DNA from 3 places in the Sinobaca sp. H24 genome. Region 1 is predicted to be linked to each of the others. Evidence: riboswitches for the same ligand, from Rfam matches in the RefSeq annotation. Region 1 holds a riboswitch; each other region holds the start of a gene.
The links. Region 1 has a riboswitch for cobalamin ahead of MMY81_RS04305 (ABC transporter substrate-binding protein). Riboswitches for the same ligand answer to the same signal wherever they lie in the genome.

Region 1 (3,248 bases):
GGAAAAGCAGAAGCCCGAATACCGGCGCACCGGCTACCGCCGTTATGACTCCTATCGGCAGTTCTGTCGGCGCGATAATCGTACGGGCCAGCAGATCCGTAAGTGCCAGAAATCCACCGCCGATCAGCATAGAGAGCGGCAGCAGGTGGCGGTGATCCGGTCCCCAGATGAGACGGGTCAGATGGGGTATAACAAGTCCGACAAATCCGATGGTTCCGGATACCGCTACGGCAGAGCCGGTAATAATCGAAGCCGCGGCTAATATTGCCAACCGCCGGACTTTTGTATTCACTCCGAGCGTTTTCGCCGTTTCTTCTCCAAAAACGAGAGCGTTCAGCTCTTTGGCATTCCACAATAAGATAAGACAGCCCACGATAAAAAACGGCAGAATCAGCCCTACATATTCCCATCCTCTCATCGCCACGCTGCCCATGATCCAGCTGATAATCTGACGAAGTTCATCGCCTGTCAGGGCAATCATTAACGATATTAACGAGCCTAAGAACGAGCTGAAGATAATACCGGCTAGAATAATCGTCTCCGTGGAAAGGCTTCGTTCAATTGCTTTTACAAAACCGAGCAGCAGCAGAAGTGTGATCATGCCAAACAGAACGCTCACTGCCGGAAGAGTAAAACGGCCAAGTCCCGGTATGGAAAGTCCTAAAAACAACACGGTAACCGCTCCCAGGGAAGAACCTGACGAAACGCCGAGCGTGTAGGGGTCGGCAAGCGGATTTTTCAATAATCCTTGAAAGGCAGCGCCTGCAATTGCAAGCCCTGCCCCTACAAGAACCGCTAACAAAACCCTAGGCAGCCTTATTTCTTTAATAATATTTACGAATGTAGTATCAAGGTGAGATGGAAAATCAAGTCCGAGAGCTGTCCGCCCTATAATTTCTGCACTTACGAAAAATGGTACCTGAACACTTCCTACCGAAACCCCGACTACAATACTTGCGACTAGAAATACAAAGGCTGCAATATAGGCTGCCGGCTTACTGTTCTTCAGTAAAGACATCCGGATACACCACTTCTGCCATCTGCTGCAGACCGTCTGTCAACCTTGGTCCCGGACGGCTTACAAGATCGCTGTCTAAATCATGTACTTCTTCACTTTCAACAGCAGGAACATCCGACCACCCGTCGCGATTTAAAATATTTTCTGTGGAATTCTCCACCCTGAAGCCGTACGTGGTAACGATAACATCCGGGTTCAGTGCAACAACATCCTCTTCTGTGTAAGGGACCCAGCCTTCTTCTTCAGCAGCTGCGTTATCAGCCTGAATAATATCAAGCATTTCATCCATAAATGTATTCTGTCCGGTAGTAAAGATATTCGGCGGCGCGTCTACTTCCACCCAGACGGTTTTACGGTCTTCCTCGGAAATGGCAGAAGCTGTCTCTTCGATAGAAGCGACGTCTTCTTCCATTGTTTCTACTATAGAAGAGGCTTCTTCCTCTGTCCCTGTAGCCTGGCCGATCATATTGATTGTATTATACGTCTCTTCAAATGAAGTAGCATCGTTTACTACAAGAATTTCTGCTCCCGCTTCTTCAAGCTGGTTTAATCCTTCTTCTGAATTCTGGACAGCAGATGAATCAGTTAAAATAAGATCGGGTTCAAGAGAAAGAACTGTTTCGACGTCAAAATCGAGACCGCCTACACTTTGTTTTTCCTGAGCTTCTTCCGGGTACGTATCAAAATCTGTTACTCCTACTATCTGATCTCCGAGTCCCAGCGCAAAAGCAATTTCTGTATTACTTGGCAGCAGGCTGACAATATTCTCCGGCTCTTCTTCAATCGTTATTTCTTCTCCCATTCCGTCTGTGATCGTTACGGGATAACCTTCTGCCTGTTCTGAACTTTCCTGCTCTGAACTTTCCTGCTCTGAACTCTCCTGGCCTTGTTCTTCTTCCGTTTCTCCGCCGCAGGCAGCAAGTGCAGCTGCCATTCCAGCGGTCATTGTTAGTAAAAGTGCTTTTTTCATATTGGTTTCCCCCTTGTGTAGTATGTCCTAAAAATCCAGAAAAATCAGGAGCCTGTCGTTAAGCTCTATGTAAGATAATAAGAAAAGCTCTTCCCTGAAATGGGAAGAGCGGATAAGCGTTCCAGCTTTAAGCAGCTGAACCATATTATATCCGGCATCCTCTTATCCCCGAGAGTGCAGCACCGATTACATATATGGCAGGTATCCTGACTTATGCCCAATTCAAAGATCCTTCCCGTTCATACAGAACAGTGGACTGCTTCTTTGAAAGCTGCACTTACAGTGGCGGGACCGTACCGGCATCTCACCGGTTTCCCTTTTAACGGAAAGAGCACTCTTTCCGACCATATACATGATATTCTATTCATTTATAAGGACAATCCTCTATAGTATACATCATCAGCCCGCGATACACAGCAATTATTGGGAGGATTCCTCCCCTTTTTTCCGGCAGATAAAAATCTGCCGCGGTGACCTGCTGTTATCATATTCCGCAGCGCTGTAATCCCCAAAGAAATACACCGGTTCGAGATCATATCTTTGCAGCATCTGCCTGAGCTGATGCTGTTCATAGAGTTTGACCCGTTCTACATATCTTCTTTCCGTTCCGTTTTCCTTGATCGTAATTTTTTTCTCCACATAGTCCTGCCCGGCACGCCGTTCCTGAAGGACCGTCATGCCGTCCCGTTCCGATTCATCAAAGGGGACAAGGTTTTTACGGACATAAGCGGGATTTAAATAATCAAACAAAAACCACCCGCCCGGTATTAACGCATCGGCTGCCTTTTGAAAGACCAGCTCATTTTCTTCATCTTCGAGAAAATAGCCAAAGCTTGTAAATACGTTAAACGCTGCTTCAAATTCCTGTTTGAGCTCCACCGTACGAATATCTGCGCGTCTGTACTGTACCGGAAGGTCATTTGTGAGATCGATGGCTTTTTTCAAAAGCGCCGGGGATAGGTCAATTCCTGTTACATCAATGCCTTTTCTGCCCAGCCATCTGGCGTGCCTGCCGTTTCCACAGCACAAATCAACTGCTTTCATTCCTTTTCTCATCGGCATATAGGACATAAGCGACTGCAGTTCTCCGGCCGCTTTCGCTTCATCCCGGTGGTCGTAGACTTTTAGATAATCTTCCTGAAAGTGTTCCTCAAACCAGGCTTTCATTTCTTTCCCTCCTATTGTTCTTCATTTTTTTCATAATCAGAAGGGATATAAAAACGAAACGTGGTTCCCTCATTCATTCTGCTCTGGGCTGCT
Region 2 (3,248 bases), on a different contig from region 1:
CACGAACTTCTTTCGTCTGCGGAAAGCTGCCTATTGTAGTAGTAGGAAACAGCGGAAGCTGCCATTTTTCCTGCTGGACGGCGCGGCGCTCGCTGAAAGCTGCCGGCCTTGAGGAAGGAATGCTCTCTGTAACAGATTCAGGCGCTTTTGTTCTCCACTCCGATTCTGCCAAAGCTTTAACGGCACGATTGCTTTTCTGAAGAACTTCCGTGTTCCCCTCACTTAATGCCGTGCGTAAATCTTTAATTTCGTCCAGCTTTTCGTTCGCAAAAGAAAGAGCTTCCTGTAATACAGGGTTAAGCTTCGTTTCATTCTGAACGGTAACTGGAACGTGCTGCAGGCTGCAGGACGGCTGAATCCAAATCCGGTCTGATGACACGGCTTTTTGTATGGTTTGGATATCTACGCTCTTTTTTTATACCGTCGCTTTTCCAAATGTTTCTTCCATCAATAATGCCGGCTCCAATTATTTTATCTTCAAATCCATGAGTACGGAGAGACTCCGTATTCTTTTCCTTACCATGCACAAAATCAAGTCCTATACCGGCGACAGGGAGGGCAGTGATCTTCTCGTAATGGTCCACACCTTCGAAATATGTCTGCAGCATAATAGAAATTCCCGGTACTTCGTCTGCAAAAAAGACGATAGGCCTTCTCCAGGTGGAGAATATCTTGCTCCGGAAAGGAAGCTACCAGCGAAGGCTCATCCATTTGAACCCATTGCACGCCTTCCTGCTTCAGTTCCTGAAGAACCTGTACATATAAAGGAAGAAGCTGATCAAGCAGCTTTCCGAAATCTGCCTCATCATATCCTTTCGCTAGCTTTAAAAAGGTAATAGGGCCGATAATAACCGGCTTTCCTTCTATTCCAAGCTCCTGCTTTGCCTGGCGATACGCTTCAAGCGGTATATTTTTTGTCAGACGGGGCACCGCATGTTCCATTTCCGGCACAATATAGTGGTAATTCGTGTTAAACCATTTGGTCATTTCAGAAGCCTGAGCATGTTCTGACCCTCTTGCCATAGCAAAATAGGCACTATCAGGTATTTCGTTGCTGAACGATCCAAATCGTTCCGGCACGATATTAAACATAACCGACATATCAAGCATCTGGTCATAATAAGTAAAGTCATTTACGGGAATCCAATCAATTCCACGCTGCTGCTGTTTAGCAAGAGACTCCAGGCGGAGCTTTTTCATTTCCGCTTTCCATTCTTCGTGCGTTATGTTCTTTTTCCAAAATGATTCCAGTGCTTTTTTCCATTCTCTGTTCTCTCCAAGCCTCGGATAGCCGAGGCTGCTTGTTGTCCATGTGCTCATTTGTACAATATCCTCCCTTTTTTACTAGTCCTAAAGCGTTTCTAATACGCCCATGTCATAAAAAAGGAGTATTTCTGCTCTGCACTAAGGGAGAGTGCATAAAGAAATACCCCCGGGTCGTATATGACACGCTCAGGAACACCCGTCCTATCTCCCGTAGGTAAAAATCGGTGTTGGTAAAATAGGCAGGTCTCCTGGCTCCAGCGTCATCATCACAGCAGGCCTTCCCGGGGCATCAGCTCCCAGTGGCACATAATAACTATGACTCCTCTGTTACAGTGGCGGGACCGCGACGGCTTTGCACCGTTCTTCCCTTTTCAGTCTGATATTGAAAATCAGAGCACCTATTTCCACTAATATGGTTTTGTTGTAGACAAACTATATCTTTTTTGAAGCAGCGTGTCAAGGCATGTCTGCTTCATATTTATGTAAAAAGGCGTAAATATAGCATATATTGAATAAAATAATTTTTTTCGTCCATATTTAGTGTTAAGTATCCCGATATAATTACTTAGTATTGAGCAGAACAAAAGCAGCAGGAAGGACCTGCTGCTTTTGTAATATTCGTATTATTGTTTGACGGATCCATGAGGGTCAATAACAAATTTTTTCGCTACACCACTGTCGAAATCCTGATAGCCGTGAGGGGCCTCATCCAGATTAATCAGCGTTGCATTAACAGCTTTTGCAATTTCCGCCTTACCGGACATAATCGCCTTCATTAAATCACGGTTATACTGCATAGCCGGTGTCTGACCAGTTACAAACGTATGGGCTTTGGCCCAGCCAAGACCAAACCTTACTTTAAGAGAACCTACTTTTGAATCCTCATCTGAAGCACCTGGATCTTCCGTTACGTATAAACCGGGAATTCCAAGCTTCCCTCCAACACGTGTTACATCCATGATAGTATTCAACACAATGGCCGGCTGCTCTCCTCCGCCTTCTCCATGTCCGGATGCTTCAAATCCTACGGCATCGACCGCGCAGTCGACTACAGGCTCTCCAAGAAGCTGATCAATCTGCTCTCCCAGATTATCATGCTGTCTCAAGTTCACTGTTTCGCATCCAAAGCTTCTTGCCTGCTTAAGCCGATCTTCGTTCAGATCGCCGACAATAACGGTAGAGGCTCCCAGAAGCTGTGCAGAGTGGGCAGCTGCAAGTCCTACCGGTCCTGCGCCTGCAATATATACAGTGGACCCGGTTCGTACTCCGGCTGAATATACGCCATGATAGCCGGTTGGGAAAATATCCGACAGCATCGTAAGGTCCATTATTTTCTCCATTGCCAGATCTTTATCCGGAAACTTCAGCAGCTGAAAATCAGCATAAGGAACCATAACATATTCCGATTGGCCGCCGACCCAGCCGCCCATATCTACGTATCCATAGGCACCGCCCGGTCGTTCCGGATTTACATTCAGGCAGACGTGCGTATTCTGTTCTTTACACATCTGGCACCTTCCGCATGCAATATTGAAAGGCACAGAGCAGAGATCGCCTTTTTTAATAAACTCCACGTCTCTGCCTACTTCAATAACTTCGCCCGTTATTTCATGGCCGAGCGCGAGCCCTTCCGGTGCCGTAGTACGTCCTCTTACCATATGCTGATCGCTTCCGCATATATTGGTTGTTACAACTTTCAGGATAACTCCATGCTCACACTTTCTCCCTACGTTAGATTTAGGAACGCCGGGACCCTCTTTTAAAATAAGTTCAGGGTAGCCAATATCCTCAATTTCTACTTTTCCTTTTCCACGATAGACAACTGCTTTGTTCATATGAATCCGTCCCTTCTTTTTGCTTTATGCTTTCCAGGAGTTTCTTTTCACATGTAGTAGGTTTAAAACCACGACGTTGATGACGGGATATATAGAAAAATGAAGATGAAGCTGAAAATGTTCTGGAAGCATCACCCCTCTCAATAT
Region 3 (3,248 bases), on a different contig from region 1:
TTGCTGCGCAGAGCAGAATGAATGAGGGAACGACCTTTCGTTTTTATATCCCTTCTGATAATGAAAAAATGAAGAATGGTAGGAGGGGAAAAAATGAAAGCCTGGTTTGAGGAGCATTTTCAAGAGGATTATTTAAAAGTATATGACCATCGGGATGAAACAAAAGCGGCTGGAGAACTTCAGTCGCTGATGTCTTACATGCCTATGGAAAAAGGAATGAAGGCTGTCGATTTATGCTGTGGAAATGGAAGACACGCCAGGTGGCTCGGCAGAAAGGGAATTGATGTCACAGGAATTGACCTCTCCCCGGCGCTCTTAAAGAAGGCCATTGATCTTACAAATGATCTTCCTGTTCAGTACAGACGCGCCGATATCCGGACTGTTGATATTAAACAGGAATTCGAGGCCGCATTTAACGTGTTTACAAGCTTCGGTTATTTTCTTGAAGATGAAGAAAATGAACTTGTTTTTCAAAAAGCATCTGATGCGCTGCTTCCCGGCGGATGGTTTTTATTTGATTATTTAAACCCTTCGTATGTCCGTGAAAATCTTATTGCACACGATGAAACGGAAAAAGACGGTATGATCGTCATTCAGGAAAGACATGCCGGCAGGGATTATGTCGAAAAGAAGATTACAATTAAAGAAGATGGAGCAGAAAGACGATATGTAGAGCGGGTTAAGCTTTATGAGGAAGAACAGCTGCGTCGCATGCTCGAACGATATCAGCTTGAACCTGTACATTTCTTCGGGGATTATAATGCGGCTGCATACGATTACAGCAGATCTCCCCGGCAGATTTTTATTTGCCGGAAAAAAGGATAAGTGATTTGCTCGATAATTGCTGTGCATCGAACACTGATAATGTATACTAAAGAAGATTGTCCTAATAAATAGAATATACTATATATGGTCGGAAAGAATATTCTTTCCGTTAAAAGGGAAACCGGTGAAATGCCGGTACGGTCCCGCCACTGTAAGTGCAGCTTTCAAAGAAGCAGTCCACTGTTCTGTAAGAACGGGAAGGATCTTTGAATTGGGCATAAGTCAGGATACCTGCCATATATGTAATCGGTGCTGCACTCTCGGGGATAAGAGGATGCCGGATATAAAGCGTTTTGGCTGCGTGCGGCCGCTGCGTATGTCCGCTCTTTCCATTTCAGGGAAGAGCTTTTCTTATTATCTTACATAGAGCTCAATGAAAAGTACTGGCATTCTGGATTTGCAGGATATACCAACTTAGGGGGAAATGATATGAAAAAAGCGCTATTGTTAACAATGACGGTTGGAATGGCAGCAGGGCTTGCTGCCTGCGGCGGTGAAACAGAAGAAGGACAAGAACAGGAAAACGCTGAAGAAGAAAACACGAGCAGGCGGAAGGATATCCTGTAACCGTGACCGACGGCATGGGAGAAGAAGTAACGATTGAAGAAGAACCTGAAATATTGTCAGTCTGCTGCCAAGTAATACAGAAATCGCATTTGCTCTCGGACTGGAAGATCAGATCGTTGGCGTGACTGATTTTGATACGTATCCGGAAGAAGCTCAGGAAAAACAGAGTGTAGGCGGACTCGATTTTGATGTAGAAACAGTTCTCTCTCTCGAGCCGGATCTTATTTTGACCGATTCTTCTGCTGCACAGAATTCTGAAGAGGGGTTGAATCAGCTTGAAGAAGCGGGGGCAGAGATTCTTATCGTAAATGATGCTACGTCATTTGAAGAGACATACGATACGATCGATATGATTGGTCAGGCTACCGGAACAGAGGAAGAAGCTTCCACTATAGTGGAAACGATGCAGGAAGACGTGGCCTCTATTGAAGAAACAGCCTCTGAAATTTCTGAGGAAGACCGCAAAACCGTCTGGGTGGAAGTAGATGCGCCGCCGCCTGATATCTATACTACGGACAAAATACGTTTATGGATGAAATGCTTGATATCATTCAGGCTGATAATGCGGCTGCCGAAGAAGAGGGCTGGGTTCCTTATACAGAAGAGATGCTGTGGCCTCAACCCGGATGTTATCGTTACAACATACGGATTTAGAGTGGAAAATTCTACGGAGAACATCTTAAACCGCGATGGCTGGTCTGATGTGCCTGCAGTAGAAAATGAAGAAGTTTATGATTTAGAGAGCGATCTGGTAAGCCGCCCGGGACCACGTTTAACAGATGGTCTGCAGCATATGGCAGAAGTGGTGTATCCGGATGTCTTTACTGAAGAGCAGTAAGCCGGCTGCTTATATTGCAGCTCTGGCATTTTTAGCAGCGAGTATTGTAGTAGGGGTTTCTGTTGGAAGTGTGCAGGTGCCATTTGCAACAAGTGCAGAAATTATCGGGCGTACCGCGCTCGGCCTCGACTTCCCGCCTCATCTGGATACAACGTTTGTTAATATTATTAAAGAAATAAGGCTGCCTAGAGTTTTGTTAGCGGTTCTTGTAGGGGCAGGGCTTGCAATCGCAGGCGCTGCCTTTCAAGGATTATTAAAAAACCCATTGGCGGACCCTTATACTCTAGGTGTATCTTCAGGTTCTTCTCTTGGGGCGGTAACAGTTATATTTTTAGGTCTTTCGATTCCTGGACTCGGTCGGTTTACCCTGCCGGCTGTCAGCGTTTTGTTTGGAATGATTACGCTCTTGCTTCTGCTTGGGTTTGTTAAAGCGATTGAGCGCAGCCTTTCCACAGAAACGATTATTTTAGCAGGCATCATTTTTAGTTCATTTTTAGGTTCGTTAATATCATTGATGATTGCTTTAACAGGAGATGAGCTCAGACAGATTATCAGCTGGCTTATGGGAAGTGTGGCGATGAGAGGGTGGGAATACGTAGGATTGATTCTGCCTTTCTTTATCGTAGGCTGCCTGATTTTATTATGGAATGCGAAAGAGCTGAATGCGCTTGTTTTTGGAGAAGAAACGGCAAAGACGCTGGGAGTGAATACAAAAGTCCGGCGAATGGCGATATTAGCTGCCGCTTCTATTATTACCGGTTCGGCAGTGGCAGTATCTGGAACTATTGGATTTGTTGGGCTCGTTGTACCTCATTTAACCCGATTGATCTGGGGCCCGGATCACAGGCATTTGCTGCCGCTTTCGATGCTTATCGGCGGAGGGTTTCTGGCACTGACAGATCTGCTGGCCCGTACGATTATTGCACCGACGGAGCTTCCGATTGGTGTTATTACGGCAGTAGCAGGGGCTCCGGTTTTTGGACTGCTGCTTTTCCAACAGCGGCGTCTGTCAAGACAA

Region 2: another riboswitch for cobalamin. It lies ahead of metE (5-methyltetrahydropteroyltriglutamate--homocysteine S-methyltransferase); the one in region 1 lies ahead of MMY81_RS04305 (ABC transporter substrate-binding protein).
Region 3: another riboswitch for cobalamin. It lies ahead of MMY81_RS13475 (ABC transporter substrate-binding protein); the one in region 1 lies ahead of MMY81_RS04305 (ABC transporter substrate-binding protein).

The regions. Positions count from the first base shown of each region.
Region 1 covers NZ_JALBWT010000002.1:215,778-219,025, reverse strand. The annotation lists gene MMY81_RS04310 (FecCD family ABC transporter permease) at 1-1,018, opposite strand, end outside; gene MMY81_RS04305 (ABC transporter substrate-binding protein) at 996-1,988, opposite strand; cobalamin riboswitch at 2,168-2,352, opposite strand; gene MMY81_RS04300 (class I SAM-dependent methyltransferase) at 2,409-3,155, opposite strand; gene MMY81_RS04295 (ATP-binding protein) at 3,167-3,248, opposite strand, start outside.
Region 2 covers NZ_JALBWT010000001.1:242,821-246,068, forward strand. The annotation lists partial or broken gene metE (5-methyltetrahydropteroyltriglutamate--homocysteine S-methyltransferase) at 1-1,320, opposite strand, end outside; cobalamin riboswitch at 1,488-1,683, opposite strand; gene fdhA (formaldehyde dehydrogenase, glutathione-independent) at 1,890-3,101, opposite strand.
Region 3 covers NZ_JALBWT010000009.1:39,462-42,709, forward strand. The annotation lists partial or broken gene MMY81_RS13460 (ATP-binding protein) at 1-110, shown strand, start outside; gene MMY81_RS13465 (class I SAM-dependent methyltransferase) at 94-825, shown strand; cobalamin riboswitch at 894-1,078, shown strand; partial or broken gene MMY81_RS13475 (ABC transporter substrate-binding protein) at 1,255-2,230, shown strand; gene MMY81_RS13480 (FecCD family ABC transporter permease) at 2,208-3,248, shown strand, end outside.